DNA from 3 places in the Nonomuraea terrae genome. Region 2 is predicted to be linked to each of the others. Evidence: riboswitches for the same ligand, from Rfam matches in the RefSeq annotation. Region 2 holds a riboswitch; each other region holds the start of a gene.
What was found. Region 2 has a riboswitch for cyclic di-AMP ahead of ACIBP6_RS18440 (C40 family peptidase). Riboswitches for the same ligand answer to the same signal wherever they lie in the genome.
Positions count from the first base shown of each region.

Region 1 (9,669 bases), on a different contig from region 2:
TGCGGAACTTCTGCGCGCTGCTCGGCCACCACCTGGAGCTCGGCGACCGGTTCACGCCGGAGCTGCGCGCCCGCTTCGAGGAGCGCGGCGCGCAGATGCTGCGCGCGCTGCCGGTGGAGCTGGTGGCCGGCTCGGTCGCGCGGATGTCCGCGGAACGTGAAGCCGCGCTGCGGCCTGTGCTGCCCGACCTGCCCCCCAGCCCGCACGTCCGGGTCCGCCGGGACCGGGAGGAGACGTAAATGAAGGTCTTCTACGCCTCGACGCTGTTCGGGGTGATGTCGCTGGCGGCCGCCATCGACGACGGCCGGTTCGGCGACGGCCGCCGCGTGCTGATCGTGTCGAACAACGCGGCCGTCCCCGAGGTGGCGACGCCGCTGGAGCAGACCCCCGGCTTCGCCGTGCTGCGCTCGCGCTTCGACGAGGTGCGTTCCTGGAACGAGCTCATCGCGCCGCTGCACCCGTCCGACTGGCGGGCCCGCGTCATCGAGGTGCCGATGATGGAGCGGCTGCTGCGCGCGGTGTGGGGGCTGGAGGACGTCGAGGAGCTGGTGCTGGAGTCGATCGCGGTGGCGCCGGCCCGCACGATCGCGGGGCTGGTGCGCGACTGCCCGATCTCGGTCTACTCCGACGGGCTGATGAGCTACGGCCCCACCCGCGACCCGCTGCCGGCTGAGATCTTCCGCCGCATAGAACGGCTCATCCACCTCGACCTCGTGCCGGACCTGACGCCGCTGCTGCTCAGCGAGTACGGCGTCGCCCCCGAGGTGCTGCCCGCCGAACGGTTCCTGGCGGTCGTGGACGAGGTCACCGCGACCGCCCCCGACATGCTGGCCGGGCAGGCGCTCATCCTCGGTCAATACCTGTCGGCGCTCGACATCGTGACGCCGGAGGAGGAGGCCGGGCTGCACGACACGATGCTCGCGGCGCTGGCCGCCCGCGGCTACACCAGCGTCGTCTTCAAACCGCACCCGGCCGCCGGGCGCCGGCACGCCCAGCTCATGCGGGCCGCGGCCGACCGGATCGGGGTGCGGCTGGCGGTGGCCGGGGAGAGCGTGCCGGCCGAGGTGTGCTTCGCCGCGCTGCGGCCCGAGCTGGTCACCGGCTGCTTCTCGACCGCGCTGGTGACGGCCCAGCGCTATTTCGGGCTGCCGGTCGCCTCGTACGGCACCGAGCTGGTGCTGGAGCGGCTGACGCCGTACGAGAACAGCAACCGGATCCCGGTCACGATCGTCGACGCCCTGCTGCCCCGGCTGTCGGACGAGGGGCACATCGACCGGCCGCCGGCCGTCGACCTGCCCGCGCTGGTGCGCGCGGTCGGCTACTGCATGCAGGCCGACGCCTATCCGGACCTGCGGCCGGCGGAGATCGCGTTCGATCCGCGCTACTTCAAGCGCAAGCGCCTTGAGGCGCTCGGCTTCGCCGTCCCGGCGGCCAGGGCCGAGCCGAAGCCCAAGCCCGGCGCGCTCAGCCGGATCGGCAGGAAGCTCAGGTCAGCGCTTTGAGGTAGCGGCGCACGCGGCGCTTGGCCCGGTATCCCACCCGCAGCATCTTCGGCGGGACCTCCACCCGGAGCCGGGCCCTGCGCCGCGCGGCCGCGTGCTCGGGCCCGTCGAGCAGCGACCTGGCCGGCGTGCGCGAGTGGGAGATCACCAGGCCGGTCAGCAGCCCCGTCCAGTCACTGCGCTCGGCGGGGTGGAAGTAGTTGGCGGCGCACCACGCCGGCGAGGCGGTGTGGAACCTCCCGGCGGCCAGGTCGTCGAGCGTGCCGAGCAGGCCGCTGTCCTCGAACACCAGGTTGATCATCTCGGCGTTGACGCCGAAGTCGCTGAGCACCAGCGTCGGCACGCCGAGCGCGATCGCCTCCAGCGCGGCCGTGGAGCTGACCGTGACGAACCCGGCCGCCCGCGTGAGCTGGTCGTGCATCGACCCGGTGGCGAACTCCACCCGGCCCGGCTCGCCCATCTCCCGCCACAACCGCTGGTAGTGGAAACGTTCCTTGTGCGTCTGGCGCTCGTCCTCCAGGGCGCGGAGCTTGACCACGACGTCGAGGTCGGGGCGGGCGGCGGCCAGCTCGGCGAGCACGCGCAGGATGCTCTCGCGCTGCTCGCGCGGGCGCGGCACCTTGGCCTGGGTGGCGAACACCACCCGGTTCCCGCCGCGCGCCGGCGCCTCGAAGGCGGGCCCCGCGGGGCGCAGGAACGGCAGCCGGGCCAGGCCCACCGCCCCTCCCCCGCCGAGCCGGGCGGCGATCTCGGAGAACTCCGCCACCTCGCGCTCGCTGTGCACCACGAACAGGTCGCAGCCGCTGCGGAACAACCACGCCTTCTCCGTCGCCGGCACCGAGATGCCCGGCAGCCCGCTGACGAACACCGGCCGCGGCCGCAGGCCGGCCAGCACGTCGGCCACCAGGATGTCCACGACGGGGCCCGTGCAGGCCACGAGGATCACGTCGGGCCTGGTCCGTTCGGCCAGCCGCCGCACGGAACGGGCCGACAACACCGGCGGCGCCGGGCGCCCCTGCACGGCGGCGGCGATCTGCTCCCCCGAGGGGGCGATCGGCGTGCGCACCACGGCCAGCTCCGTCACGCAGCCCGGGGGCAGGTCACCGAGCAGGCAGGCCGCCCACTTCAAGTACGAGTCGGAGTCGGCGACCGCCAGCACTCTCACCCAGACACTCCAGTCAAATGTGATCGCAGGGCGGGGGCCGCCCTGCTGGTCCACCAGTCATCGGGAACGTCCACGGGCTCGACGGCGACACCGCGCGGGCTGAGCAGCACCCGCAGCGAGGTGATCGCGGTCGAGGGCAGGCTGAGCACCCGCTGCCCGGCGTCGAGGCCGCGCAGCGTCAGCTCGGCGGGCGCGCCGGCGTCGTGGACGGTGATGCCGGGACTCTCCCGGATCAGCGCGACGTCCACGGGGTCCTCACGGCGGTGCGGGTAGTACGCCAGCGGCTCGCGCGCGGCCAGGTCGGTCAGCCAGCGCAGGTAATGGTCGCGGTGCACCAGACCGTTGCGAACGAGCGAGGTGCCGAGTACGACCGTGCGCTCGGCGGGCCCCTCGGCGCTCAGCGGCTGGGCGCGCAGCCAGGCGAAGTCGTGCCGGACGAGCTCGACGCCGGCCCGGCGGACGGCCGCCTCCAGCTCGGCCTCCACCGGCAGGGCGGTGAAGACCGACACCCTGCTCGCACGCAGCCGCAGCGCGGCGGCCAGACCCAGCGCGGCGCGCAGGCGGCCCGCCTCCGCGCGGGCGCGCAGCAGCGGCCGGTACGGGCCGTCCGCGATCAGTTCCAGCAGCCGCAGCGTGGCCAGCCCGTCGTCCACGATGACGACGCGGCCGGGCTTGGACAGCAGCCAGCGCAGCTGGACACGGCCGGAGAAGGCGTCGCCCACCGCCTGCACACGCCGGGGCATACGCTCGCGCGGCTCGCTCAGCACCAGCCCCTCGGGCAGCCCGAGGCGGCGCAGCTCACGCCGCGTGGCCTTCAGGGCCCGCAGCCCCGCGCGCGGCACGATGGCCGTCGCAGGGCCGAGCAGCCCGGCATGGTGGGCCTCGACGGCGCACAGCATCTGGAGCGGGGACTCCACCCAGGCCGACGCCTGTTCGACCACTCCTGCCCTCCAGTCGATGGCCCGTTCACGACCGCTTCAAGCTAGCCCCACCGCCTTAAGCGGCCAGAAACGCGACATGAACAATGGAGGGTATGAATTCGCTGCTGCTGAACACCGACGGCGTCCAGATCCCGCAGCTCGGCTACGGCGTCTGGCAGGTCCCCGCCGACGAGGCCGAGCAGGCCGTCGGCCTCGCCCTGCGGGCCGGCTACCGGCATGTCGACACCGCCGCCGCCTACGGCAACGAGGAGGGCGTCGGGCGCGCGGTACGCGAGAGCGAACGGCCGCGCGAGAAGGTGTTCGTCACCACGAAGCTGTGGAACTCCGACCACGACCGCGCCGAGGCCGCCTTCGACGAGAGCCTGGAACGGCTGGGCCTCGACTACGTCGATCTCTTCCTCATCCACTGGCCGGTGCCGGCCCAGGACAAGTACGTGCAGGCCTGGCGCGCCCTGGAGAAGATCTACCGTGACGGGCGCGCCAAGGCCATCGGGACCTCCAACTTCACGATCGAGGCCCTCACCCGGCTCATGAACGAGACCGACATCACCCCGTCCATCAACCAGATCGAGCTCCACCCGTACTTCCAGCAGCGCGAGATGCGGGCCTTCCACGAGGCCAACGGCATCCTGACGGAGGCGTGGAGCCCCCTCGGCTCGGGCCGCGGCCTGCTGGAGGACCCGGCGCTGGAACTGCTGTCGCGCAAGTGCGGCAGGACCCCCGCGCAGATCGTGATCCGCTGGCACCTGCAGATGGGCCACGTCGTCATCCCCAAGTCCGTGACCCCCGCCCGGATCAAGGAGAACATCGGCGTCTTCGACTTCGTCCTCGATCAGGAGGACATGGCCGCCATCAGCGCGATGAACCGCGGTCAGCGCCTCGGACCCGACCCCAACGCCTTCAACATGACCTGATTTTTACCTCGGTGTACGATTTTCCGCGTGCGAGACTTCACGTGGGGAATTGCGGCGACCGGCGGCATCGCCCGCACCGTGGGCGCGGCCATCGTGGCGGAGCCGGGGATGCGGGTGGCCGCCGTCGGCTCCCGCGACCTCGGCCGGGCCCAGGTCCTGGCCGCCGAGCTGGGGGCGGAGTCGGCGTACGGCTCCTACGAGCAGCTGTGCGCCGACCCGAACGTGGACGCGGTCTACGTGGCGACTCCCCACGCCCAGCACCTGCAGGTGGCCGAGGCCGCGATCGCGGCGGGCAAGGCCGTGCTCTGCGAGAAGCCCCTGGCCGCCGACCTCGACGACGCCGAGAAGATGGTGCGCCTGGCACGCGAGGCGGGCGTGTTCCTGATGGAGGCCATGTGGATGAGGTTCAACCCCCTCGTCCAGCGCCTGGCCGCCGACCCGCGCTTCGGCGACATCCGCTCGGTGCAGGCCAGCTTCGGGTTCTCGCTGCCGTACGACCCCGCGCACCGGCTGTGGGCGCCGGAGCTGGGCGGCGGCGCCCTGCTCGACCTCGGGATCTACCCCTTCGGGCTGGCCCAGCTGCTCATGGGCATGCCCACGGGGCTGCACGTCACCGGATCCCTCGCGCCCAGCGGGGTTGACGCGGAGGCGGCCGGCGTATTGCTCTACCCCGGCGGCAGACACGCCCTCGTGGCCACCTCGTTGCTCGGGAATTACCCCAACCAGGCCTGTGTTGTGGGTACGCAGATGCGGGCGGACATCCCGGCGCCCTTCTGGGCGCCACAGCGGATCGTCCTCTCCGGCCCCGGCATGGAGCCGGAGGAGCACGTGCTCGATCCGGCGGACAACGGTTACGCCGGGGAGCTGCGCGAGGTCCGCGCCGCAGTGGCCGAGGGCAGGACCGAATCCTCGATCATGCCCCTTGACGAATCCCTGGCCATGCTGGGGCTTCTGGCCGACGCCCGCGGGCAGCTCGCCTGACGGGCACTTCATGAGGCTGAGCCGACCGGGGTGTTGCACTGCCCCCGTGGCGCACACGGTCTCGTGGAAATCTCGTTGCCGGGGAATTACCCCGGCGCGAGCCTGGTTGTACAGAACCGGACGCGGGACATCCCGGCGCTCTCGTCAGTGCCTCATCCGCGTCGCCGCAGGCCCAAGGCCCGATCGATTTGCCGATCTTGCGCCTTGACGCATCCCTTGCCATACCGGGGGTTCGGGCCGACGCCCGAAGGCTTTTCGCCTGACTGGGCCTTTATGGAGTTGTAATCCCCTTGCCCCATGTATTACCTTGTGGGGCATCTTGCGGCGAACGTCCGGTTTGTCCGGCGTTGTCCGACCATCGCACGACACATCTCACAGGATCGTCCTGTGACCGCTGAATCCGCCTTCGGGCGGAACCGGGGACCCAAGTCCTTTCGGGGCGAATCGGCACTTCGGTGCCGTAGGGCAGCTTCCACGCCCGAGCCCGTCAGCTAACCCGGTAAGCGGCATGGAAGCAAGGAGTAAACCCGCTCGATGGCCAAGCACCGTATTCTCGCTGCCTCGAAGAAGAACATCGCCCGTGCCGCTCTGGGCACGTCCGTCCTCGCCACGGTCCTCGGCGGCACCGCCGTAGCGAACGCCGAAGCCACGACGGCGCCGGTCAAGACCGCCACCGCGGCCGTCACCGCCAACCACCCGGACAACGCCCAGAAGCCGGCCGGGAAGAAGTCCGAAGAGACCAAGGTCAGCGTCACCGCCCAGCAGGTCCTCGACCTGGCCAGGTCCCAGGTCGGCACCTCCGAGAACTCCGCCGGCGGCGGCACGCCGTACCAGAAGTGGTACGCCGCCTCGCAGCGCGCGGCCGAGACCATCGACCGTGACGGCGGCAACCGCGCCGCTTACCTGAACGCCCCGTGGTGCGCGATGTTCGTGTCCTGGGTCGGTGAGCACTCCGGCGCCCGTCCGGCCATCGGCTGGGACGCCTACACCGTCACCTACGCCAAGTGGTTCGAGAAGAACGACCGCTGGGGCACCAAGGTGCAGCCCGGCGCCGTGGTCTTCTTCTCCTGGAGCGGCAGCAAGGACCTCGACGACATCAACCACGTCGGCTTCGTCGTGAAGGACAACGGCGACGGCACGATCTCCACGGTCGAGGGCAACACCGGCAACGGCAAGGTCGAGGAGCGCGTCCGGCCGAAGTCGCAGGTCGTCGGCTACGGCTACCCGCAGTACGCCGCCTGACCGGTTCCCCCGCGAGGCGCGTGTCCCCCGTACGAGGGGACGCCGCCCACTCCCACCGAAGCGCACGTCCCCCCATCACGGGGATGTGCGCCTCTCCCCCGACATGAAGCCCGCGTCCCACACCAACGGGACGCGGCGCTCTCTCCCCCCGCAGAAGCGCGCATTCTCCGCACGCACGGAGCGCGCTCTGCTCCCCCATACAAGCGCCCGCCCCCGGGCGGGCGTCCCCCGCACAAGCGCGCGTTCCCGTACCACGGGGACGCGCGCTTGCGCGTTCTCGCGGTGTCGCCCGGCTCAGGCGAGGAGAAAAACGCGCGGGTGACCGCTGCGGGGTCGTTCTCCATCGGGACGTGGCGGCCCCCTGGATGCGCACGAGCCTAGCGGCGGTCCGCCTTGTCGAGTTCGCCGAGGGCCCAGACGGCCCAGTCGCGGGAGGCTTCGTACTGGCGCAGGCCGTAGCCGGCGGCGAGCCAGCCGAGGGCCAGGCGGCCCTCGCCGGAGATCGGCGTCTCGCCGGACACGGCGTCCCTGATCCGTTCGAGCTCCCGCTCGCTGCGGGCGGCGATCGCGTGGAGGATCTTCCGGGCGTCGGCGGAGTCGAGCGCGGACAGCAGGAAGAGCCTCAGCACCCCCTCGTTGCGCACCGCGCCGCCCTCCCACGGCTCCAGCAGCCACGCCCGCAGCTCGGCGAGCCCGGCGGCGGTGATGGTGTGGACGCGGCGGCCCCGCGCGCCTTCCTCGGCGCTCTCGATCAGGCCCTCGTCGGCGAGGCGGGCCAGCTCCGGATAGATCCGGTTGTGCCCGGCCTGCCAGGCATAGTGGCCGAGGTCGCCCTCGAACTCCTTCGCCAGCTCGTATCCGCTCGCGGGCCGCTCCGCCAGCAGACCGAGCAGTGCGTATCGCAGCGCCATGCCGCCGATCTTATCACCTCCAATTGGATATATCCGTATTGACATGTCCAATTGGAGAGGTAAGACTCCAGGTCATCGCCGAGAGGAGTTCGACATGACTCAGACGCCCGTCTACATGACTGGCCACCTGGCCCCGGTGGCAGACGAGATCGACGCCGCCGACCTGCCCGTGACCGGCACGCTGCCGCCCGAGCTGACCGGCCGTTATGTCCGCAACGGCCCCAACCCGCTGCCGGGCGAGGTGCCCGACCACTGGTTCTTCGGCCACGGCATGCTGCACGGCGTACGGCTGCGCGACGGCCGCGCCGAGTGGTACCGCAACCGGTGGGTCCGCACGGGGTATCTCGCCGGCCGGCCGGAGGTCACGCCGGACGGCACCCGCGACCTGTCCATCGTGTCCGCGAACACGCACGTCATCCAGCACGCGGGCCGCATGCTCGCGCTCGAGGAGGGCGGCCTGCCGTACGAGGTCACGCCGGAGCTCGACACGGTCGGCGCGCATGATTTCGGCGGGCGGCTCAGCACCGCCATGACCGCGCACCCGAAGCAGGACCCGGTGACCGGCGAACTGCATTTCTTCGGGTACGGCGCGTTCGCGCCCCACCTGACCTACCACCGGCTCGACGCGTCGGGCGAGCTGGCGTACAGCCGTGAGATCACCGTCCCCGGGGGCACGATGATGCACGACTTCGCCATCACCGAGCACCACGTGGTCTGGCTCGACCTGCCGCTGACGTTCCGGCCGGAACTGGCCGGCAAGACCATGCCGTACCAGTGGGACGACGGGTACGGCGCGCGCCTCGGCGTGATGCGGCACGACCGGCCGGACGCCCCGGTGCGCTGGTTCGACGTCGATCCGTGCTACGTCTTCCATGTCGGCAACGCCCACGAGGACGCCTCGGGACGCATCGTGCTCGACGCCGCCCGCTACGCCCGCGCCGACTTCACCGCCGTGTGGAACACGGCCGGCAGCACGGACGACCCGGCGGGACCGGCCGCCGCCGCGGCCGCCTCCCCCTCCGGCGCGGCCCGGCTGCACCGCTGGACGCTCGACCCGGCGACCGGCGCGGCCGGTGAGCAGGCGCTGGACGACCGCGCGGTGGAGTTCCCGACGTTCGACGACGAACTGGTCGGCCGCGGCTCGCGCTACCTGTACGCCGTCACCGGCACCGAGATCGTCAAGTACGACCTGTCCGGCGGGGCGGTGACCGGCCACACACTGCCCCCGTGGACGGTCACCGGCGAGGCGGTCTTCGTGCCCGCGACCTCAGGGCCGCGCAGGGAGGACGACGGCTGGCTGCTCTCCATCACCACCACGGCCGACGGGAGCGCGTCCCGGCTGCTCGTGCTCGACGCCTCCGACCTCGCCGCCGGGCCGGTGGCGGCCGTGGACCTGCCGCGCGGCGTCCCGGCGGGGTTCCACGGCAACTGGTTCGCCGACGAGCCCGCGTCCTAGCCGGGTCGAAGGGTGGCGGGCCGGAACCGGGTCGAGTACCTTCTCCGGAATCGGCCAGATTTTTCCGCGGGACGTGTCGATCCGCCCGCCGGTCGTTCGACGCGTTGACGAGCCCGCCCGAAGGCGGCGGACGAAGGAGACGACACCGATGAAGTTCATGATCGTGGGCAAGGCCAGCGCGGAGACCGAGGCCGGGGCGCTGCCCAGCCAGGAGCTCGTGGACAACATGCACGCCTACAACGAGGAGCTGGCCAAGGCGGGGGTCCTGCTGGCGGCCGAGGGGCTCTACCCCAGCTCGGAGGGAGCGCAGATCGCCTACAGCGGTGGCCGGTCGAAGGTCATCGACGGGCCGTTCGCCGAGGCCAAGGAGCTGATCGCCGGGTTCTGGCTGATCCAGGTCAAGTCGCGCGAGGAGGCCGTCGAGTGGGCCCTGCGCGTGCCGGTCCCGCCGGGGCACGAGGGGATCGGGCTCGACGTGTGGCGCGTGTTCGACGCCTCCGACGTGCCGGACGAGTCGCTGCCGCCGGAGGAGCTCGACCGCGAGAAGGCCCTGCGCG
Region 1 is NZ_JBITLL010000003.1:671,627-681,295, forward strand. Features, by position in the region: gene ACIBP6_RS15590 (glycosyltransferase family 2 protein) at 1-239, shown strand, start outside; gene ACIBP6_RS15595 (polysialyltransferase family glycosyltransferase) at 240-1,502, shown strand; gene ACIBP6_RS15600 (DUF6716 putative glycosyltransferase) at 1,486-2,667, opposite strand; gene ACIBP6_RS15605 (hypothetical protein) at 2,664-3,608, opposite strand; gene ACIBP6_RS15610 (aldo/keto reductase) at 3,701-4,522, shown strand; gene ACIBP6_RS15615 (Gfo/Idh/MocA family protein) at 4,550-5,503, shown strand; cyclic di-AMP (ydaO/yuaA leader) riboswitch at 5,886-6,024, shown strand; gene ACIBP6_RS15620 (CHAP domain-containing protein) at 6,038-6,745, shown strand; gene ACIBP6_RS15625 (PadR family transcriptional regulator) at 7,123-7,656, opposite strand; gene ACIBP6_RS15630 (carotenoid oxygenase family protein) at 7,751-9,112, shown strand; gene ACIBP6_RS15635 (YciI family protein) at 9,261-9,669, shown strand, end outside.
Region 1: linked by a shared signal. The riboswitch ahead of ACIBP6_RS15620 (CHAP domain-containing protein) and the one ahead of ACIBP6_RS18440 (C40 family peptidase) in region 2 are both predicted to bind cyclic di-AMP.

Region 2 (9,669 bases):
AGCTCCCCCAGTCTTGGGTGGACAGGCCGTAGTCGCGCATCAGTGTCTCGGCCCAGACGCCCAGGGGCCAGCGGAGCAGCTCCACGATCGCCGTGAGCACGACGACGCCCAGGATCACCCGCAGCCACCAGGGGCCCTTCAGCCGGGCCAGCACGTGGGCGCCGAAGGGGGTGGCGACGAGGACGCCGGCGAAGACGAGGGTGATCGCCAGCGACAGGTAGCTCGACAGGCTGACGGCGGCGTCGAACGCCTGCGCCCTGGTGATCTGGGCGACCGTGAAGTCGCGGTCCGGATCGGGCGGGCCTCCGGTCAGCACCCGCCAGGGCGTCGTGAGGGCCGCCGCGGCCACGGTCACGAGGCCGAGCAGGACCAGCGCCACGGCCGCCTGGCGCCTCAAACGCCCGTCGTACGGGTCGGCGCCGCCGGCCCGCAGGTCGTCTTCCGCCACGGACACCTCCCCACCATCTCGCGACGCCCCCTGGGCAGGTCCATCCCGATCCGGTCTACTTTGATCAGATGCATCCTGGTTCGAAGCCCCCGCCGGTTCAGCGGCGTCCACGGTGCGGTCACCGTCCTGTCGTTCGCTCATCTGCCTCCCCTTCATACGAGCAGGTCCCGTACGTACGCGCGCCACCGTTCCGTCAGTGTGGCGACGGACAGACCCACCGCGGCGAGCGCCGGACCGACGCCGGCCGCGCGGGCCTCACGGTAGAGCCTCACCAGGGTGGCCTCACCGAACCTGTCGGCGAGGAAGCGACACGCCAGCCAGGCCTCCTGGTACGCCCGCGCGAGACGGCCGGGGTCACGCCCGTCGGCGGCGAATGCCGCAGGCTCGGGCAAAGCGTTCGGGAGGCGTCCGGCGCGGACCTCGGCCGCCAGTTCGGCGGCGGCCGTCGCCACGGGGAGCCCGGCGTCGCGGTAGCCCACGTAGTCGGCGAATCCTTCCCTGAGCCAGGGCGGCACGCCGTCCGTTCCGGCGACGACGTGGGTGAGCTCGTGGGCGAGGACGACGTCCTTGCCGATGGGGTTGAGGGTGGCGAACGCCTCGGGCACGACGATCACGCGCCGGCCGTCGGCGACCGCCGCGAGCCCGTCGAGGCGGGCCGCTCCGGCCAGCGCGGCGGCCTCGCGGGCGGAGGCCGGCACGGCGACCAGGGGGCGTACGGGCCCGCCGAGCACGGCCGAGACGCGCTGCGCCGCCGTGTCGGCCCTGCGGGCCACCTCGGCCAGCACGGCTGGGTCTGTGCGGTGGCCGGCGACGGTGGAGCGGATGCCGCGGCTCACGACCGCGGTGTCCGGCCACAGGCCGCGCAGCTCGGGGGGAAGGATCGGGGTGTCGGCGGCCGGGGCGCCGCCGGAGGCGAAGACGAGGAGCAGGAGGCCCGTCATCGCGGCCCGCCGGCTCACCTGCTCGGACATGATGCCCGATGGTAACCCCCGTGGACGTGCAAGAGCCCCGCCCGGCTCCGGGGAGGGGGACTCCCAGAATCCGGGCGGGGCTTCCTCACAGGCCGGGACGGACCGCGCCGACGAACGACGACTTGCGCCATCCGCCCAGCTTGTCGATGCGCACCCGTTCGCCTGTCCGAGGCGAGTGGATCATCTTGCCCTTGCCGACGTACATGCCCACGTGGCCGAGCCCGCTGAAGAACATCAGGTCACCGGGCTTCAGATCGCGCCACGAGACCTTCGTCCTGACGCGGGCGAACTGGGTGTTCGTCACGCGCGGGAGCTTCACTCCGGCCTTCTTCCAGGCGTACTGGACGAGACCGGAGCAGTCGAACGAACCAGGCCCTGTGCCGCCGTACCGATACGGGTCACCGATCTGGCTCTTCGCCACTGCCACGGCCCTGTGGGCCTTCGCCTGCTGCCGGGCCATCCTGACCGCCTTGCGGGCGGCCGTGGCCGACTTCGCGGTACGGGCGGTCGTCGCCGCCCGGGCCGAGGAGTCAGCCGATTCACTCGTCGCCGTCGCCGCCTGGGCCGCCGGGGCATGGAGGACCAGACCTCCGGCCGCCACGGACACCGTGAGCGCAGCGCCACTCAGGACGAGACGGGACAGGCGGGGGTTCTGCAGGGTTGTAGACAGGATTTCTCCTTGGGTCTTCCACGAACGCCTACCGGGTTAGCTGACGGATTCGGGCCTGGAAGATCGCCCTACGGCGTGATGGCACGCCGATTCACCCCTGATCCCTAGGGGACGTGGGATCGCTGGTTCCCCGGCTCCGTGCCTCCTGGCTGCACGGATTCGGCAGGCCGCCGCCCGATCTTCGAGATGGGGATACCGGGGGCGACCGGCGGAGGGTTCTTCTCTCACATCGGGAGGGACCGATGCGGATTCGCGGCGACATGGCTTGTCCACCGCGACGACGCCAGAAGCTACTTCGCAGGTCAAAAATCGGCAAAGGGTCAGTCAGCTTGTAAAGATCAATCAATGGGGTCAGTAAGGTGCGAAACCCCTGCTGGAGCCCCAGGCTCTGTTACCTAAATGTGACCCTTCTCACACTTCCGAACGAGACCTTTTGTCAGGTACCAATTGTCACTCAAGTCACATCTGTCACAAGGCTTGCCCTCGGCGATCCGGGACCGCTCCAACCGGGCCGATCACTCGCAGCGATCGGTTTCCGCGACCCGGATTCCCATCGGCCTCACTGCCCCGCCTCCACGTGACCGTGATCACACATAAGACCGAAGGAACGGTCCGAAGCCGCCCTTTTGGGCGCTGTTCAGCGGGTCACCTGCCGAGCGGCTCGGTCGCGGCCTGGACCACAATGGCTCAGGACACCACGCAGCATGGAGGCAGCCGCAGTGAAGCGCATCGGCGTCATCGGGGTGGGCGAGATCGGCCGGGCCATCGTGACGGGCCTGTGCGACGGGGGTGACAAGCCACCAGAGGTCTTCCTCTCCCCCCGGGGAGCCCGCACGGCCGCGGAGCTGTCGGCGCGCCACGAGGGCGTACAGGTGTGCGCCGACAACCAGGAGGTGGTGGACCGCTCGGAGGTGGTGATCATCGCCGTGCGCCGCCAGGACCGGCACGAAGCACTCGCCGGCTTGCGGGTGGACGGCGACAAGGTGGTGGTCAACGTGATGGCCGGCGTCGGCAACGACGACCTGCGCCGGACACTGGCCACCGACGCCCCGCTGGTACGGGCCATCCCCTTGCCCGCCGTACGCGAACGGCGCTCCGTCACGGTGACGTGCCCGTCGCACCCGGTGGTGAGCTCTGTCTTCGAACACCTGGGCGGGGTGCTCCCCGTCGAGGACGAGGCGGCCTTCAACGTCTTCTCCGCGCTGACGGGGACGCTGACCACCCACTACTCGTACCTCGCCGCGCTCACGTCGTGGGCCGTCGGGCACGGCATCGCCTCCGGCGACGCGGACGCCTACGTCCGCGGTCTCTTCCAGGGCGTCGGGCGCTCCCTGAGCGACGAGAGCCGTTCCCTGCACCGGCTCGCGGCCGACCACGAGACCCCGGGCGGAAGCAACGAACGCATCCGGACCACCTGGTTCACCCCGGCCAACTCCGCAGCCCTCGGGAAGGCCCTCGACGACCTCCTCGCCGATCTCGACGGCCACGGGTAGCGGAAGGGGCGGGGCAAGGAGGCGTGCGTCACGGCGGTGCGCCGGTGAGGCGGAGGTGCGTCTCCCTGGAGGGTCCTCAGGGTGGCGACGGCGGGCGGGGCCCACTTGGCGCAGCCGTGTAGGAAAGAAGACGGCACCGGTGAGAGAGGCGAGGTCGCCTCGCGGCCGAGGCCGCGAGGCGAGCGGGGTTACGGGCGGACGGCGCCGTAGAGGGAGCGGCCGTAGTCGGAGAGATTGACGACCTTGACGACGTCGCCCGTCTGCGGCGCGTGGACGATCTTCCCGTTGCCCGCATAGATGCTGACGTGCCCGAGCCCCTCGCTGAAGATCAGGTCCCCGGGCTGGAGGGCGTCCAGGGAGACTCGGCGGCTGGCGCCCCACGACCACTGCTGCCACGTCGTACGCGGCAGCGAGACCCCCGCCGCCGCCCACGCCTTCTGGGTCAGCCCTGAGCAGTCGTAGCCGCCCGGCCCCGTCCCGCCGTAGACGTACGGCTTGCCCACCTGCGCGTACGCGAACCGCAGCACCGCGGCCGCGCTCCCCGACGCCGGGCCGGTGTACTTGATCCCGGTGCTGTTGGGGTTGCCGGGGTTGTAGGCCCCGAGCCGATCCAGGAGCTTCTTCTGCTCCTTGATCAGGCTGAGGATCTCCTTGCGCTCCTTCTCGACCGCGTCCCGCTCCTTGTCGGCCTCCTGGAGCGCGTCCTCCGCCTTGTCGCGCTCGATCTTCAGCCCGCGGTTCTCGCGGTCGAACGCCGCCAGCTTCTGCGCCCGCTCCTGGGCCAGCTGCCCGGCCACCGCGAGGCCGTTCAGCACCGCGTCGGGGTTGTCGGCCCCGACCAGGCCCGGCCAGGACGTGACGTCGTTACCGAGTTTGTAGCTGTCGACGGCCATGCCGACCACCTGGGCGCGCAGGTCGGCGACCGTCTCCAGCTTGCGCTTGTAGCTGTCGTTCAGCTTGGAGTAGCCGGTCTTGGCCTTCTTGTAGCGCTCGTTGGCGGTGTTGAACCGGTCGACCACCTTGTCGGCCCGCTCGTTGAGCTTGTCGAGTTTGGCCTTGGCCTGACTGAGGGTGGGTCTGGGATCGGCGACGGCCACTCCCATCGGGGTCACCACCAGCCCGAACGCTAGACCCGCGGCAACCGGCACCCGGCCAAACCTCACTGTTTCGCCTCCCAGGGATTACATCTGGGGCGAATAGTACAGAAGTGGCACGTGAGGCTCAGCCGAACGTACCAATTCGCAATCTAGGCGCGGCCGAGCCTGCGCAGCAGCAAACCCGACGGAACGGGTCTGGCTCCCATGCGCCGGACCGACTCGGCCACCTCCCGGTCGGACGACACCACGGCGATGGCCCTGCCCGGCGGCTCGGCGCGGACGAGCTGACGGATGAGATCGTCGGCGGTCTCCCCCGGCTCGCTGAACAACACGCGCACCCCTCGGGGCTTCACCACCTGCACGGGGGCGTTCAGCTCGGCGCCGTCGAAGACGGCCGTGACCTCGACCCCGGTCTGCGCCACCAGCCCGCCGAGCGAGGTCATCAGCCGGTTGCGCTGGTCGGCGAGGGTGAGCGTGCCGTAGCCGGACTTGGTGACGTTGTAGCCGTCGATGATCAGGTGCACCTGGGGCAGCGCCAGAAGCTGGTCGAGCAGCTGCGGATCGTCGTCGGCCAGCGCCCGGGCCGGGACCCCGCGCACGCCGGGACGCTCGCCGGTGACCGCCACGACGGAGTCGGCCGGCCGGCTGATCGTCGTGGGCAGGGCCAGCTCGCGGCGGAGCCCGGCCGAGGCGTCCTGCAGGGCGTCGAGCAGCACGCGGATGCGGGCGTCCTCGATGGACCTGCCCTCACGCGCGGCCCGGCGCGAGGCCTCCAGCTGCCGCTCCACGTCCGCCAGCCGCTCGCGCAGGCGGCGCAGCTCTGACTCGCCGGCACTGCCCGCGGCCGAGGCGGCCGACCTGGCCTCCTCCGCCGCCTGCTCCATCTCCTCGGCCCGGCGCACGGCGGCCTTCGCTCGCTCGCGGGCCTCGTGCAGCTTGCGGCGCAGCTCGGAGTTCTCCGCGCGGGCCACCTTGAGCTGCTCGCGCAGCCGGTCGGACTCCTCCTTCGCGGCGCTCTTCTGGGCGGCGAGCTGCTCGCGCAGCCGCGTGACGGCCTCCTCGCGCTCGGAGCCCTCGGCGGCCACGGCCGACCGCTCCAGGTCGGCGCGGGCCATCTCGATCATCTCGGCCCAGCCCGGCGGCCGGGTGAGGTAGGCGGCCGCGGCCACGAGCACCGGGTCGGCGGCGGGCGGGACGTTGCCCTCCGCCAGGGACGCGACCAGCTCGGGCCAGCCGGACTCCACCGACTCGGCGACCAGCTCGCGGAACTTCTTGTCGTTCTCCAGTTGCGCCGCTATCGGGGCGCTGCCCAGCTTGGCGCGCTTGCGGGGGTCGAACTTGGCGATGCCGCGCAAGGGCGGCGGGATGAGGGCCGCCGGCATCGAGCTGAGGACCTGGGACGCCAGGTCGACGACGTTGAGCCGGACCGGCTCGGGAAGCGGGCGAGCCAGGCCTTCACCCGCTGAACTCATCCCACTTGTCCCTTCGTGACATGCCCTTTCAGACAAGGGTACGGCTGTTGCGTACCTGACCGTAACGGTCACTCCGGTCTGGACAAGCGCTTGATCGCTTTCCTTCGCCGATGTACGACTGTCGAAGGACGGATGTCCAGCCGGGAGACATGAAGTGACGGAACAGATGCGTACCTCCACCCGCGACCTGGATGAACTGCGCGGGCGCACCGCAGCGTGGCTCCGTGCCCAGGTGGGCGGCGATGCCGTGGTGTCCGAGATGTCCAGGCCGTCGGGAAACGGGTTGTCCAGCGAGACCCTCTTCTTCACCGCCGCCTGGGGCGGGCGGGAAACCCGCTGCGTGGCCCGGCTCGCGCCGGCGCTGGAGGCCGTCCCCATGTTCCCCTCGTACGACCTGCGGGCGCAGTTCGAGATCATGCGGCTGGCCCGGGAAAAAGCTGGGATCCCAGCACCACGGGCCCTCTGGTTCGAGCCCGACCCCGCGCCGCTCGGCACGCCGTTCCTGGTCATGGAGTGCGTGGACGGCGAGGTGCCGCCGGACGTGGCGCCGTACACGATGGGGGGCTGGCTGCACGACGCCTCCCCTGAGGACCGGCGGCGGCTGCAGGACGCGAGCGTGGAGATCGTGGCGGCGCTGCACCAGACGGCGTTCGCGCGGCCGGAGCTGGCCCCGTTCGGGCCCGCCGGTCTGCGCGCGCACGTCGAGGCGCAGCGCGCCTACTACGCCTGGGCGCACGGCGACCTGCGCGTTCCGGTGCTGGAGCGGGCCTTCGACTGGCTGGCGGCGCACTGGCCGGACGACCCCGGGCCCGACGTGCTCACCTGGGGCGACGCCCGGATCGGCAACATCGTGTTCCGCGACTTCTCCCCGGTCGCGGTGCTCGACTGGGAGATGGCCGCCGTGGGGCCGCGCGAGCTGGACCTGTCCTGGATGATCTTCATGCACCGGTTCTTCCAGGACTTCGCCGTCAGCATGGGACTTCCTGGCATGCCCGACTTCATGCAGCGCGACGCCGTTTGCGCGAAATATCGCGAATTAACGGGCTACGAGCCGCGAGACATGGATTTTTACGAGATGTACGCCGCCCTCCGGCACGGCGTCATCATGGCCCGCCTGTGGCGGCGCAGGATCCACTTCGGCGAACAGCCCATGCCGGCCGACCCCGACGACCTCGTGCTGCACCGGGCCGCTCTGGAGGAGCTGCTCGCCCGCTGACGGGCTATGAGGCGGCGTCGTAGACGAGCAGCGCCACCTGCACCCGGTTGTTCAGATCGAGCTTGGTGAGGATCCCGGAGACGTGCGCCTTGACCGTGGGCACGCTCATGAACAGCTCCTGCCCGATCTCGGCGTTCGACCTGCCCCGGCCCACGGCCATCGCGACCTCCCGCTCGCGCTCGCTGAGCCGCGCGAGGAGCCTGCGCGCGCGCTGGGCGCGATCGTCGGCCCCGCCGTCGGACACGTGCGCGATGAGCTGCCGCGTCACCGCCGGCGACAGGATCGGCTCGCCACCCGCCACCCTCCTGATGGCCCGCACCAGGTCGCCCGGCGCGATGTCCTTCAGCAGGAAGCCCGCCGCACCGGCGCGCAGCGCCCGCAGCACCTGCGCGTCGGCGTGGAACGTGGTCAGCACCACCACCTCGGGCGGCGCGGACGTGCGGCGCAGGGTCTCGGTGGCGGTGAGCCCGTCGATGCCGGGCATGCGGATGTCCATCAGCACCACGTCGGGCCGGTGCGCGGCCACCAGGGGCGGCACCTCGGCACCGTCGCCGGCCTCGGCCACGATCTCGATGTCGGCCACGGCCCCGAGGATCATCGACAGCCCGGCGCGCACCATCGCGTCGTCGTCCACGATCAGCAGCCTGATCGGGCCCTCCGGGGTCGTCATGCGTCGCCCTCCCCGCTCGTCTGCGCCGGCCACGGCAGCCGGGCGCGTACCACGAAGTCTCCGTCGGGGGCGGGGCCGTGCTCCAGCCGCCCGCCCGCCAGCTCGGCGCGTTCGGTCAGCCCGATGAGCCCGGCGCCGGCCCCCGGCAGGCGCGCGCCGTGGCGGACCCCGAGAGGGTTGCGCACCTCGGCCGACAGCCCTTCGCCGGGCCCGCCCGTGACGGAGACGGTCACCGGCGCGCCGTCGGCGTGCTTGCGCGCGTTGGTGAGCGCCTCCTGCACGATGCGGTAGACGTTGCGGCCCAGGCTCTCCGGGGCGCCGCCGGCCCGCAGGTCCAGGCGTACGTCCATGCCGGCCTGCCGGCACTCCTCGACGAGCGCGGGCAGGTCGGCGAGCGTCGGCTGCGGCCGGTCGGGCACCGGGTCGCCCTCGGCGGGGTCCGCGTGGCGCAGCACGCCGATGACCTCGCGCAGGTCCTGCAGCGCCAGGTGGGCGTTGGTCCTGATGGCCCCGGCCGCCCTCGCGATGTCGTCCGGCGGCGCGTCGGGCCGGAACTCCAGGGCGCCGGCGTGCAGGCTCAGCATCGAGATGCGGTGCGCCAGCACGTCGTGCATCTCCCTGGCGATGCGCTCGCGTTCGAGCCGCTTGGCCTCCTCGGCGGCGCTGTCGGCGCGCTGCCGCAGCGACCAGACGAGCTGCCGCCTGGCCCGGACCACGATGCCCCACGCGAACGCCAGCAGCACGAAGGTCACGCCGAGCGCGAGCGCCCACATGCGCTCGTCGTCGGTGCCGGCCCGCAGCATGACGTACGGGGCCAGCGTGAAGAGATTGAGCAGCGTCACCGGCCCCGAGATCTTGAACGGCCGGTGCACGGCCACCGTGAACAGCGCCACCACCGAGGCCCCGCCCACCAACTCCAGGTACGACGACAACAGCCCGGTCACCAGCGAGAGCGCGACCGGCCAGCGCCGCCGCAGCCACACCGCCACGCACGCCAGCGCGCCCGTCACCTGCTCCACCGCGAGCAGCGGCTCAGGCTGAGGCTTCATCTCCACCAGCGACAGGAACGTGATGCCGCAGGCCACGAGGAACATGGCGACGTCGACGATCCAGTCGCGCGTGGAGCGCCGCACAGGACGGCCCTCCAGCCCGTCGCCGAGCAGCACGGACGGCAGCGCCCACCGGTATTCCTGGCCACCGCCCGCCCGCAGCTCCGTCACATCCACCGAGGTTAGGCCCTGCCGAGGGTGCCGCGACAGCGACCAAAGTCGGTCCCGGCCGATACCAGGGACCGACGCGGGCGGCCCGCCGGGGCGGCGAGGCTCGGGACATGCAAGCGGTTCTGACGGCGTTCGGCTGGCTGCTGCTCCTGCAAGGAGCAGGAGGGCTGGCGAACACGCTGTTCGGATGGTGGCGGTGGGCGGACGACCTGCTCGTGGTCAACCACCTGCCGTTCCTGAAGGGATACGAGGTGTTCGGCGCCATCGTGATCGGCGTGCTGGGGTTCGTCCTGCTCGCCATGGTGGAGTCGGCGAAGAAGGCGAAGGAGGGGGCTTGAGCGCGACCACGCTGCGTCCGCCGCGCAACCAGGCCGACCCGCGGGCGATCCCGTGGTGGACGGTGCAGTGGCTG
Region 2 is NZ_JBITLL010000004.1:71,835-81,503, forward strand. Features, by position in the region: gene ACIBP6_RS18430 (M48 family metallopeptidase) at 1-448, opposite strand, end outside; gene ACIBP6_RS18435 (hypothetical protein) at 601-1,419, opposite strand; gene ACIBP6_RS18440 (C40 family peptidase) at 1,505-2,020, opposite strand; cyclic di-AMP (ydaO/yuaA leader) riboswitch at 2,100-2,264, opposite strand; gene ACIBP6_RS18445 (NAD(P)-binding domain-containing protein) at 2,809-3,582, shown strand; gene ACIBP6_RS18450 (C40 family peptidase) at 3,771-4,697, opposite strand; gene ACIBP6_RS18455 (NYN domain-containing protein) at 4,829-6,151, opposite strand; gene ACIBP6_RS18460 (phosphotransferase family protein) at 6,306-7,367, shown strand; gene ACIBP6_RS18465 (response regulator) at 7,372-8,037, opposite strand; gene ACIBP6_RS18470 (sensor histidine kinase) at 8,034-9,257, opposite strand; gene ACIBP6_RS18475 (hypothetical protein) at 9,368-9,595, shown strand; gene ACIBP6_RS18480 (PH domain-containing protein) at 9,592-9,669, shown strand, end outside.

Region 3 (9,669 bases), on a different contig from region 2:
TCAGGGGTGGTGCCACGTTCGTTCCCGGCGCCGGGCGTCGGCGGCGGTGGGAACGAGCCGCGCGAAGGGTCCGTCCTTCCGGTTTGAGCCGTCGCGGGTTGCGGCGTTCTGGAGTCGCTCGACTCGTCCGGCGCGGCCCGTCGTCACCTGGATCCAGCCCAGCGCCTCAGCCGGTCATCACGGCGCGCCGGACGCTTTCGCCGAGCAGGGCGCGGCGGCGTTCGTGCAGCTCGGCGGGCTCGTCGGTGCTGGCGGCATAGACGTTGCTGACCGGCGACCAGGCCATGGACATCGCGATGACCAGGGCCATCACGTCGAACGGGTCGCCAGGGCGCACGATGCCCGCCGCCTGGGCCTCGGCGATGGCGCGCAGCTTGGGGTCGTCGAGGCGATCGGCCTCCTCGACGAGATGGCCGGCCGGGCGGCGCTCCAGGCGGGCCCAGGTGGCCAGCCGGATGAGGTCGGGGCGGCGCAGGTATTCGTCGTAGAGGCGCACGGCCCAGTCGGCGAGGTCGGTGCCGTCGATCGGCACGACGTTCATGATCCGTTCCAGCGAGCCGAAGAAGATCGCGTCGAACAGCCCTTCCTTGCTGCCGAAGTAGGCGTAGAGCTGCGCCTTGTTCGTACGGGCGGCGGCGACGATGCGTTCGATGCGTGCCCCGGCGATGCCGTGCTCGGCGAACTCGCGGGTCGCCACCTCCAGGATGCGCTTGCGGGTGGCGGCGCCACGGGAGGTCAGCTGCTGGTCGAACATGCCCGCCAGGCTACCAAACAGACCATTCGGTTTGCTTGCCGTCCGAAGCGAGGTTAGTGTCAAACAGACCGAACAGTCTGTTTATAGGAGTCTCCCCATGAGGACCACAGTGGGCTGGCGAGCGGACGGCCCCACGACGCCGCTGCGGCGGGCGTCCCTCGAACGGCGCGACCTGCGTCCCGACGACCTCGCCGTACGGGTGGACTACTGCGGCGTCTGCCACAGCGATCTGCACGCCGTGGCCTCCCATCCCGGCGGCGCGCTGGTGCCGGGCCACGAGTTCACCGGGGTCGTGACCGAGGTCGGCCCGGACGTCACCGGCTTCGCCCCCGGCGACCCGGTCGCGGTCGGCAACATCGTCGACTCGTGCGGCGTGTGCCCCATGTGCCGGGCCGGCCAGGAGAACTTCTGCCACGAGTTCCCGACCCTGACCTACGGCGGCACCGACCGCCACGACGGATCGACCACCCTGGGCGGCTACTCCCGCGAGTACGTCGTCCGCGACCGGTTCGCCTACCGCCTGCCCGCCGGTCTCGACCCCGCCGGCGTGGCCCCGCTGCTCTGCGCCGGGATCACCGTCTGGGAGCCGCTACGCGCCCTCGGCGTGGGGCCGGACACCCGCGTCGCCGTAGCGGGGCTCGGCGGCCTGGGGCACCTCGCGGTCAAGCTCGCCGTCGCGCTCGGCGCCGAGACCACGGTCATCAGCCGATCGCCCGACAAGGCGGACGACGCCCGCCGTCTCGGCGCCCACGACCTTCTCGTGTCCACGGATGCGGCGCGGCTGGCCGACGCCCGGGACCGGTTCGACGTCGTCATCGACACCATCTCCGCCGACCACGACCTCGGCCCGTACCTGCGGCTCGTCGCCATGGACGGGACGCTCAGCCAGGTCGGTCACCTCGGCCCGGTCACCGTGCAGACCACCGACCTGCTGATCGGGCGCAAGAGGCTCGGCTCGGCGGGCAGCGGCGGCCGGCCCGCGACCGCCGCCCTGCTGGACTTCTGCGCCGAGCACGGCGTCACCGCCGACATCGAGCTGCTGCCCTCGGCTCAGGTGAACGAGGCGTTCGACCGCCTCCGGCGCAATGACGTCCGCTACCGGTTCGTCCTCGACCTGTCGGACTTGTCCTGATCGGCAGGCTCCTCGTCCGTGACGGTGAAGCCACCGCTGCCGTCGAAGGTCACGGTGCGCACGGCGTCGAACCCGTCCGACCGGCGCGGGCGGCGCAGCCGCCGGAACGTGGCCCGCACGCCGACCTCCGGCACCCGCGACCGCCCGAGGCGCAGCAGGTTCCGGGCCAGGGAGGCGGGCAGGTCGGGCGGGAACCAGTAGGCCACCACGCGGGCGCCGCGCTCCTTGGCCAGCACGACGAGCGGGCTCCACTCCTCGGGAGAGGGGTTGGTGTTGTCCACGGCGACGTCGCGGCCCTGCTCCAGCGCCTCCGCGACGAGCCTGAGCTGGCGCCGCTGACGGTGGCGGGCGTTGGGGAAGGCGTCCTTGCTCACGTGGACGTGCGTCTCCGCCATCCGGCGGCGGTAGAACGTGCTCTTGCCCGACGCCTGCAGCCCCACGAGCACGGCCACCTCGCTCACGCGCGCACGACCGCGACCGGGCAGGAGACGTGGCGCAGCACGCCGTGGCTGACCGAGCCGAGCACCGCCGCGGCCAGCCCGCCGCGGCCGTGCGAGCCCACCACGACCAGGTCGGCCGTCTCGGAGATCCGGGTCAGGGCCGGCACGGGGTGGTCGCGCGGCTGGTCGTCGGTGATGATCAGGCCGGGGTTGCGCTCCCGCCACGGCTGGACCCGGGCGCGCGCCGTCTCCAGCTCCGCGCGTACGGCCTCCTCGATGAGGTCGTCGTAGGCCGGCGCGTACGGGGCCGGCACCGGCACCGGCCAGGCCGTGACCACGTGCAGCTGCGCCAGGCGGGATCGGGCCTGCTCGACGGCGAACTCCATGGCCGCCTCCGCCTGCTCGGACCCGTCGTAGCCGACGACGACCCGGCCGTACTCGACGACGCGGGGGCCGCGGACGACGACGACCGGCGCGTGCGCGTGCCCGGCCACGCCCATGCTGACCGAGCCGGCCACCATCCCGGCGAACCCGCCGCGCCCCCGGCTGCCCACCACGAGCGTGTCGGCCTGCGAGGAGGCGGCGATGAGCTCGCCGACGACGTTCCCGGTACGCGACTCCGCGGTGACGGCGACGCCCCCGGTCAGAGCGTGTGCCCGGGCGGCGGCGTCCTCCAGCAGGCCGGCGCTCTCTTCCGCGGGCTCGCCCACGTGCACGATCAACAGGTCGAGCTCGCGTCGCCGGGCGTCGGCGGCGGCCCACTCCACGGCCGCCACGGCCGGCGCGGACCCGTCGAAGCCGACCACGATCCGTCTGGACATCGCCCACCCCCTCACGAGGAGAAGTGCTCCCTTACAGCCTCGCAAAGCCGGCGCCCGCCGCGCAGGTCAGGCCCGGCCCCTGGCGCCACCCCGTTGATCGCTGTTAGCGTCGGAGGCGGTGCGCCGGGAAGTCTGGTCGGCAGGTCCCCCGTTCCCGACCGCGAAGGATGCCCCCATGCGCGCCCGAGACCTGCTCGCCGACTTCCCCACCGTCGGCCTCGACTCCCCCGTGATCGACGCGGCCCGGCTGCTGGCCGACCAGGATCTGCCCGGCCTCATCGTGGTCGGCGACGACGGCACGCCGGTCACGATCCTGCCCGGCACCGAAGTGCTGCGGCTGGCCGTGCCCGCGTACTGCCAGGACGATCCCGCGCTGGCCCGCGTGGTGGACGAGGCGCACGCCGACGCGTTCCTGCACGGGCTGGACGGCCGCACCGTGCGCGAGGCGCTGCCCGGACGGCGGCGCGAGCTGCCGCTCACCGACCCCGACGCCACCGTGCTGGAGCTGGCCGCGCTCATGGCCCGCACCCGCAGCCCGCTGGTCGCCGTGGTCGGTGACGACCGTCGGCTGATCGGCGCCGTGACCCTCCAGGCACTCGTGGACCGGCTGCTCGCACCCTGACCGGCTCCCCGCACAACCTTTCGGCGGCCAGGGCGCGTTGGGAAGGGGTGAGAGGAGGGGCGCATGGAAGGACACGACGGCCCCCGCCTGCGGGCCTCGGCGCGCACCGCCCGTCCCGCCGGAGAGGTGGGCCGGTGACGAGGCTGCGCCAGGCCATGAAGGAGCTCGCCGAGCAGGCGCCGCCGGTCGACCTGGCCGACACGGCCATCGCCCGGCACCGGCAAAGGCGCCACGCCCGGCTCACGGCGGTCGTGGCGCCGGTCGTGGCGGCGGTCGTCGCGGCCGTCGTCGCGGCGGTGGCCACGACGGCGGGCGGGGTGGCGCTGTGGCCCCGCGCGGCCGAGCCGGCGGCGCCACAGGTGGTGGCGGAGGAAGCAGGGACCGTACGCGACCTGCCCGGCGGCGCGGTGGGCGCGATCAGCCACGCCTACCTGTCGCCGTGCGAGCGCAACCACCCGATCGTCACGCCGACCTGCGACGCCTCCGAGTGGCGGGTGGTCACGCGCGGCGGCGCGATCTACCGGGTCCGGGAGGCGCTCGTCTCGACCGACGAGGAACCGCGGGTGCCTATCGCGATCAGCCGGAACGGGCACGCGCTGGCCTACTACAGCAGGGAGGCCCGGGCGCACGTCGTGCGCGACCTGGTGACCGGCGCCGAGGTGACCTCGCCGGTCGCGGTGGCGGAGGAGCGGATCGGCACGGGCTCGCAGCTCGTGCTCTCCGACGACGGCCGCTACCTCGCCTTCGACCCGCACGTGGGCGGCAGGGAGCCCGGCACGATCATCGACATGCGCACCGGCAGGACGGTGTCGGTGCCCGGCCGGTACGTGCTCTACGGCATCAAGGACGGCGTCGCCGAGCTGGTCCGGCACGTCAAGACCGACCTGTGGCTGCGACCGGTCGCGGGCGGCGGCAAGGAGGTGCGGTTCGACGGCACGTTCCTCTGGTTCAGCGAGCTCGCCCCGGACGGCCGCACGGTGGCCGCCGTCGAGCACATGGACCTGCCGAAGCCCGCCCTCACCCTGCTCGACGCCACGACCGGCCGGCGGCTGCGCAAGGTGCCCGTCGCCGGGCTGCCGCCGGACGCGAACCTGCTGGGCACCGGCGTCTGGCGGAGCCGCGACGAGGTGGAGATCGTCGTCTCCAGCGGGAAGCGTTACCACTCCTACGCCGTCGACGCCCGCACCGGACGCGCCCGCCAGGTCGCCGTCTACCCGCAGGAGCTGCAGTTCTCGACCCTGACGCTGCCCGGCGTCCTCATGCGCTAGAGCCCACCACACCCGAAACGGAACCGTCTTGACGTCTTTCAGCCGCGTCCTCACCGCCTGCGTCGCCGCGGCGGTGCTGTTGTCCGCCTGCTCCAGCGCCGGCGCCACCGAGCCGGCCCCGCGGCAGGTCACGGTCCAGGCGCCCGAGCGCGACACCATCACCGTGGGGTTCGTGCCGTCGGCCGAGGCCGCTCCGCTGTTCCTGGCCCGGTCGGAGGGCTACTTCGAGGAGGCGGGGCTCACCGTGGAGCCGCCGGCCATCGTGGGCGGCGGCGCGGCGATCCCCGCCATGCTGGCCGGCCGGCTGGACCTCGTGCAGGCCGACTACGTCGCGGCGTTCCTCGCCCGCAGCAGGGACCTTCCGATCGACGTCACCGGGGAGATGCACCGCGCGGCGCCGGGGGCGTACGGGCTCGTCGTCCCGGCCCGTTCCCCCATCAGGAAGGTCGCCCAGCTCAAGGAGAAGAAGGTCGCGGTCAACGTCCTGGTCGGCACCGCCCAGCTCACGATCGACGCCACGTTGCGCGGGCACGGCCTGTCGTCCGAAGCCCTCGTCCTGCGCGAGACGCCCTTCCCTGACATGACCGCCGTGCTGAAGAAGGGCACCGCGGACGCCGCCTGGCTGCCGGAGCCGTTCCTGTCCGCGGGGCTGAAGAGCGGTGCGCTGCGGCTGCTGGCCGACCCCATGACCGGCCCCGCAGCGGGCCTGCCGACCGCCGGCTGGATGACCTCGGCGACCTGGCGCACGGCCAACCCGCGGACGCTGGCCGCCTTCCAGCGGGCGCTCGCCAAGGCCCAGCGTCTGGCCGCCGCCGACCGCAAGAAGGTCGCGTCGATCCTGCCGACGTACATCCGCGTCCCCGCGTCGGCGGCCGCCCGCGCGACCCTGGGCGCCTATCCGGCCAGGACGGACACCCGGCGGCTGCAGCGCGTCGCCGACCTCATGCTCGACCTGAAGTATCTGCGCGAGCGGCTGGACGTGAAGACGTTCGCCGCGGCGGGCTGAGGGGTCACGCCTCCACGAGGGCGGGGACGCCGGTCAGCGCGGGCAGGAACGGCACTGGCCAGTCGTCCTCGCGGTACTTCGACTTCGCGCTCGGGGCCATGCTGCGCGGCTTCGCCGCGCTCTGAACGCCCTCAGGATCGGGGGCGCAGGGCGAGCAGCGCGACGTCGTCCATCACGTCGTTGCGCATGCGGCCGAGGATCTCGGTGCAGAACACCGGCAGCGGCAGGCCGGCCAGCGCGGCGGCGTGCCGGCTCAGGCGGCTCATGCCCTCGTCGAGAGACTCCTCGCGGTTCTCGATGAGACCGTCGGTGTAGAGCAGGACGGTGCCGCCCGGCGGGATGGGCGCGACGGCGTCGGTCCGCTCCATGGCCAGGCCGGTGCCGAGCAGCAGGCCCTCGGCCCCCTCCAGGAAGACCGCGCCGCCGTCGTCGCCGACCAGCAGCGGCGGCGGATGCCCGGCGCTGGTCCAGCGCAGCCGCCATCGTCCCCGCTCGCACCGCTCGGCCAGCGCCAGCACCAGCGTGGCCATCAGGTCGCCGGCGATGTACGGCAGCGCCTCGTCGAGCCGGGCGACCACCCGGCTGGGTGACGTGCGCTCGGCCCAGGCCATCGTGCGCAGCATGTTGCGGATCTGCGACATGTCGGCCGCGGCCTGCAGGTCGTGGCCCGTCACGTCGCCGATGACGAGCGCGGTCAGGCCGCCGGGCAGCGGGAACGCGTCGTACCAGTCGCCGCCGACGCGGGAGCCGCGCGGCGCGGGCTGGTAGCGGGCGGCCATCTCCAGCTCCTCGATCGCGGGCAGCGGGCTGATCAGGTGGCGCTGCATGGTCTCGGCGATGCGGCGCTGCACCTCGTACATGTCGGCGTTGTCCACGGACAGCCCGGCGCGGCCCGCGATGTCGTCGATCAGCGACAGGTCCGGCATGTCGAAGTCGGGAGTGGGCGCGCACCGGGCGAGCGAGATCGCGCCCAGTACGCGGCGCGGGGTGCGCAGCGGCGCGATGACCACCGAAGTGGGCCTGATGTGGTCGAACAGCCTGCGCTGGAAGACGCAGAACGGTGACCCGTCGCGACTCGCCAGGTCGTGCCCGGTGAGCAGGACCGAGGGGCTGCCGCGCAGCACCCGGGCCATCGGCGAGTGGGAGAGCTCGTCCGATGCGGGCAGCACCCCCTCCCACTGCCTCGCAATGGCGTTGTCCTCCCTGTTGCCGGAGACGATCGAGACCCTGCGCAGCTCGCCGCCGGGGCCGAGCAGGTCGATCACCGCCCAGTCGGCCAGCCGGGGCACCACCAGCCGGGTGAGCCGCCGCAGTGCCTCCTCCTTGTCCAGGGTGGAGGCCAGCACGGTGCTGATCTCGGCCATCAGTGACAGCCGTCCGGCCAGTTCCTCGAGCACGGACAGGTGGGCCGCCTGCTCCTGTTCGATCGCCTTGTGCCGGCGCAGGTCGTAGAAGAGCACGACCGCCCCCAGGCGGCCGTCCAGCTGGATCGCCGCCCCCATCAGGCCGAGGGGTATGAGCTCCCCGTCGCCCCGGACGAACCACGTCTCCTCGGTGTGCACGCTGTCGGCCATCTCGAGCGCCTGGATCTGCGGGCACTGGCTCCGGGGCAGTTTGCTGCCGTCGGGGTTGCGGTGCAGCAGGTCGTGCGCGTCGGCGCCGATCAGCTCGCGGGCGGAACGCCCCAGCACCTGCTCGGCGTACGGGTTGATCATGATGATCCGGCCGCACTCGTCGAGGATGTAGAGGCCCAGGTGCACCCCGTGGAGGAGTGCTCGCATGAGTTCCTGGCTGAGCCCGTACCTCTCCGCAGCGGGAACGGCGTCGCTGGGTTCCATAGTGATCCCACCATCACACCTGTCCGGCCCTGTCCAGCGGGCCATACGGGACCCACGATTTCGCAAAATGTCGGGCGCCTTCACGGACAGGTCAGGCAGTCAACCCATCCGTCACACCCACCCCTTCTGTCCCGTACGAATGGCGCCGCGTCGGCTGAAGGCCGCAAACTTTACCCAGCCCAGAGTCCCGGCATACACGGGGTTTCAGCGCCTTTAAGGCGAAAAAACACGCGATTCCGATACGTACCACTTGCACTCCCTATGGAGAGGTGCATACCTTTTTACCTATTCGCGGCAAAGGTCAGATGACCTCTCGTCGCTTCGTTGACAGGACCGTACGCCGCTCCCAGATCGGGAGCCGTGCGGCCGCCGAATCCGCCTCTCGCGGAACCGGGGACCCACCTTTCTGGGGTGAATCGGACACCAGCCGCACGCTGCGCCCGTAGGGCACTTCCAAGCCCGAACCCGTCAGCTAACCCGGTAGGCGGCATGGAAGCTAGGAGTCAATGCCCTCATGCTCGTCCCCCGTACCCTGAAGAGTCGCCTCGATCTGCCCGTCAAGCGTGTCGGCCTCGCCGTCGGCGGCGCCGTCCTGGCGGCGTCCACCGCCTTCGCCGCCCTGCCCGGCGCCGCGCAGGCCGCGCAGGTCACGCCCGCCGACCGCGCTCCGGCGCCCGCCGCCGAGGCCGGGCCCCTCACCTACGGTCTCGACGTCTCGCACTACCAGCCCACCTACGACTGGGCCGACAGCTCCGCGCAGTTCGGCATCATCAAGGCCACCGAGGGCACCGACTTCGTCGACTCCTCCTTCGCCAGGCACTGGCGCGAGCTCGGCAAGAAGGGCATCGTCCGCGGGGCCTACCACTTCGCCCACCCGGGCAACGACGCCGTCAGCGAGGCCAAGCACTTCCTGTCCGTGGTGAACTCGCAGCCCGCCAAGGCCGGCGACCTGCTGGTGCTCGACCTGGAGAGCGCCGACGGCCAGTCCGTCGACGAGGTCAACGCCTGGGCCAAGACCTGGCTGGGGTACGTGAAGGAGAAGACCGGGATCACCCCGATGTTCTACAGCGGCTGGAACTTCGCCGACACCTACGGCAAGGGCCTGTCGGAGTACCCGCTGTGGGTCGCGCACTACAGCAAGGCCAGGGGCCAGGTGAGCCCGCCCGCCGACTGGAAGTCGTGGACGATCCACCAGTACACCGACTCCCCCATCGACCAGAACGTCTCCGCGCTGACCGTGAACCAGCTGCGTGACCTGGGCCGCCGTACCGCCTGACCACTTCCCCGCATGAGCGCGGTCCCCGCGGCCGCGCCCGGCGGGGCCCCTCCCCGCGCCGACAGCCACGCGCATCGGACGCCGGGGCGGCGGCCCCGTCGGGCCCCTCGCACACCAGGAAGCCACGGCCGTGCGGCCGTGGCTTCCGGTTGTTGGACGTCGGTCGAGCCGCGTCACGCCGGGGCGTAGACCCGGTGGACGAACTCGGCCAGCTTGCTGTCGGGCAGCTCCTTGGCCAGGTCGGACTCGCTGACCATGCCGACGATCCGGTGGTTGTCGATCACCGGCAGGCGCTTGATCTGGTGCTGCTCCATCTTCTGCAGCGCCTCCTCGACGCTGGTGTGAGCCTCCACCCACACCAGCCCGCGGGCCAGCTCGCCCGCCGTGGTCGTGTCGAGGTTCTTGCCCTCGGCACAGCATTTGACCACGATGTCCCGGTCGGTGATGATGCCCTTCAGCCGGTCGTCCTCACCGCAGATCGGCAGCGAGCCGACCGACATGTCGCGCATCAT
Region 3 is NZ_JBITLL010000001.1:1,035,976-1,045,644, reverse strand. Features, by position in the region: gene ACIBP6_RS04940 (TetR family transcriptional regulator) at 167-754, opposite strand; gene ACIBP6_RS04935 (NAD(P)-dependent alcohol dehydrogenase) at 852-1,886, shown strand; gene ACIBP6_RS04930 (AAA family ATPase) at 1,850-2,347, opposite strand; gene ACIBP6_RS04925 (universal stress protein) at 2,344-3,147, opposite strand; gene ACIBP6_RS04920 (CBS domain-containing protein) at 3,323-3,769, shown strand; gene ACIBP6_RS04915 (hypothetical protein) at 3,904-5,037, shown strand; gene ACIBP6_RS04910 (ABC transporter substrate-binding protein) at 5,066-6,043, shown strand; gene ACIBP6_RS04905 (SpoIIE family protein phosphatase) at 6,175-7,881, opposite strand; cyclic di-AMP (ydaO/yuaA leader) riboswitch at 8,239-8,383, shown strand; gene ACIBP6_RS04900 (glycoside hydrolase family 25 protein) at 8,396-9,157, shown strand; gene ACIBP6_RS04895 (CBS domain-containing protein) at 9,331-9,669, opposite strand, start outside.
Region 3: linked by a shared signal. The riboswitch ahead of ACIBP6_RS04900 (glycoside hydrolase family 25 protein) and the one ahead of ACIBP6_RS18440 (C40 family peptidase) in region 2 are both predicted to bind cyclic di-AMP.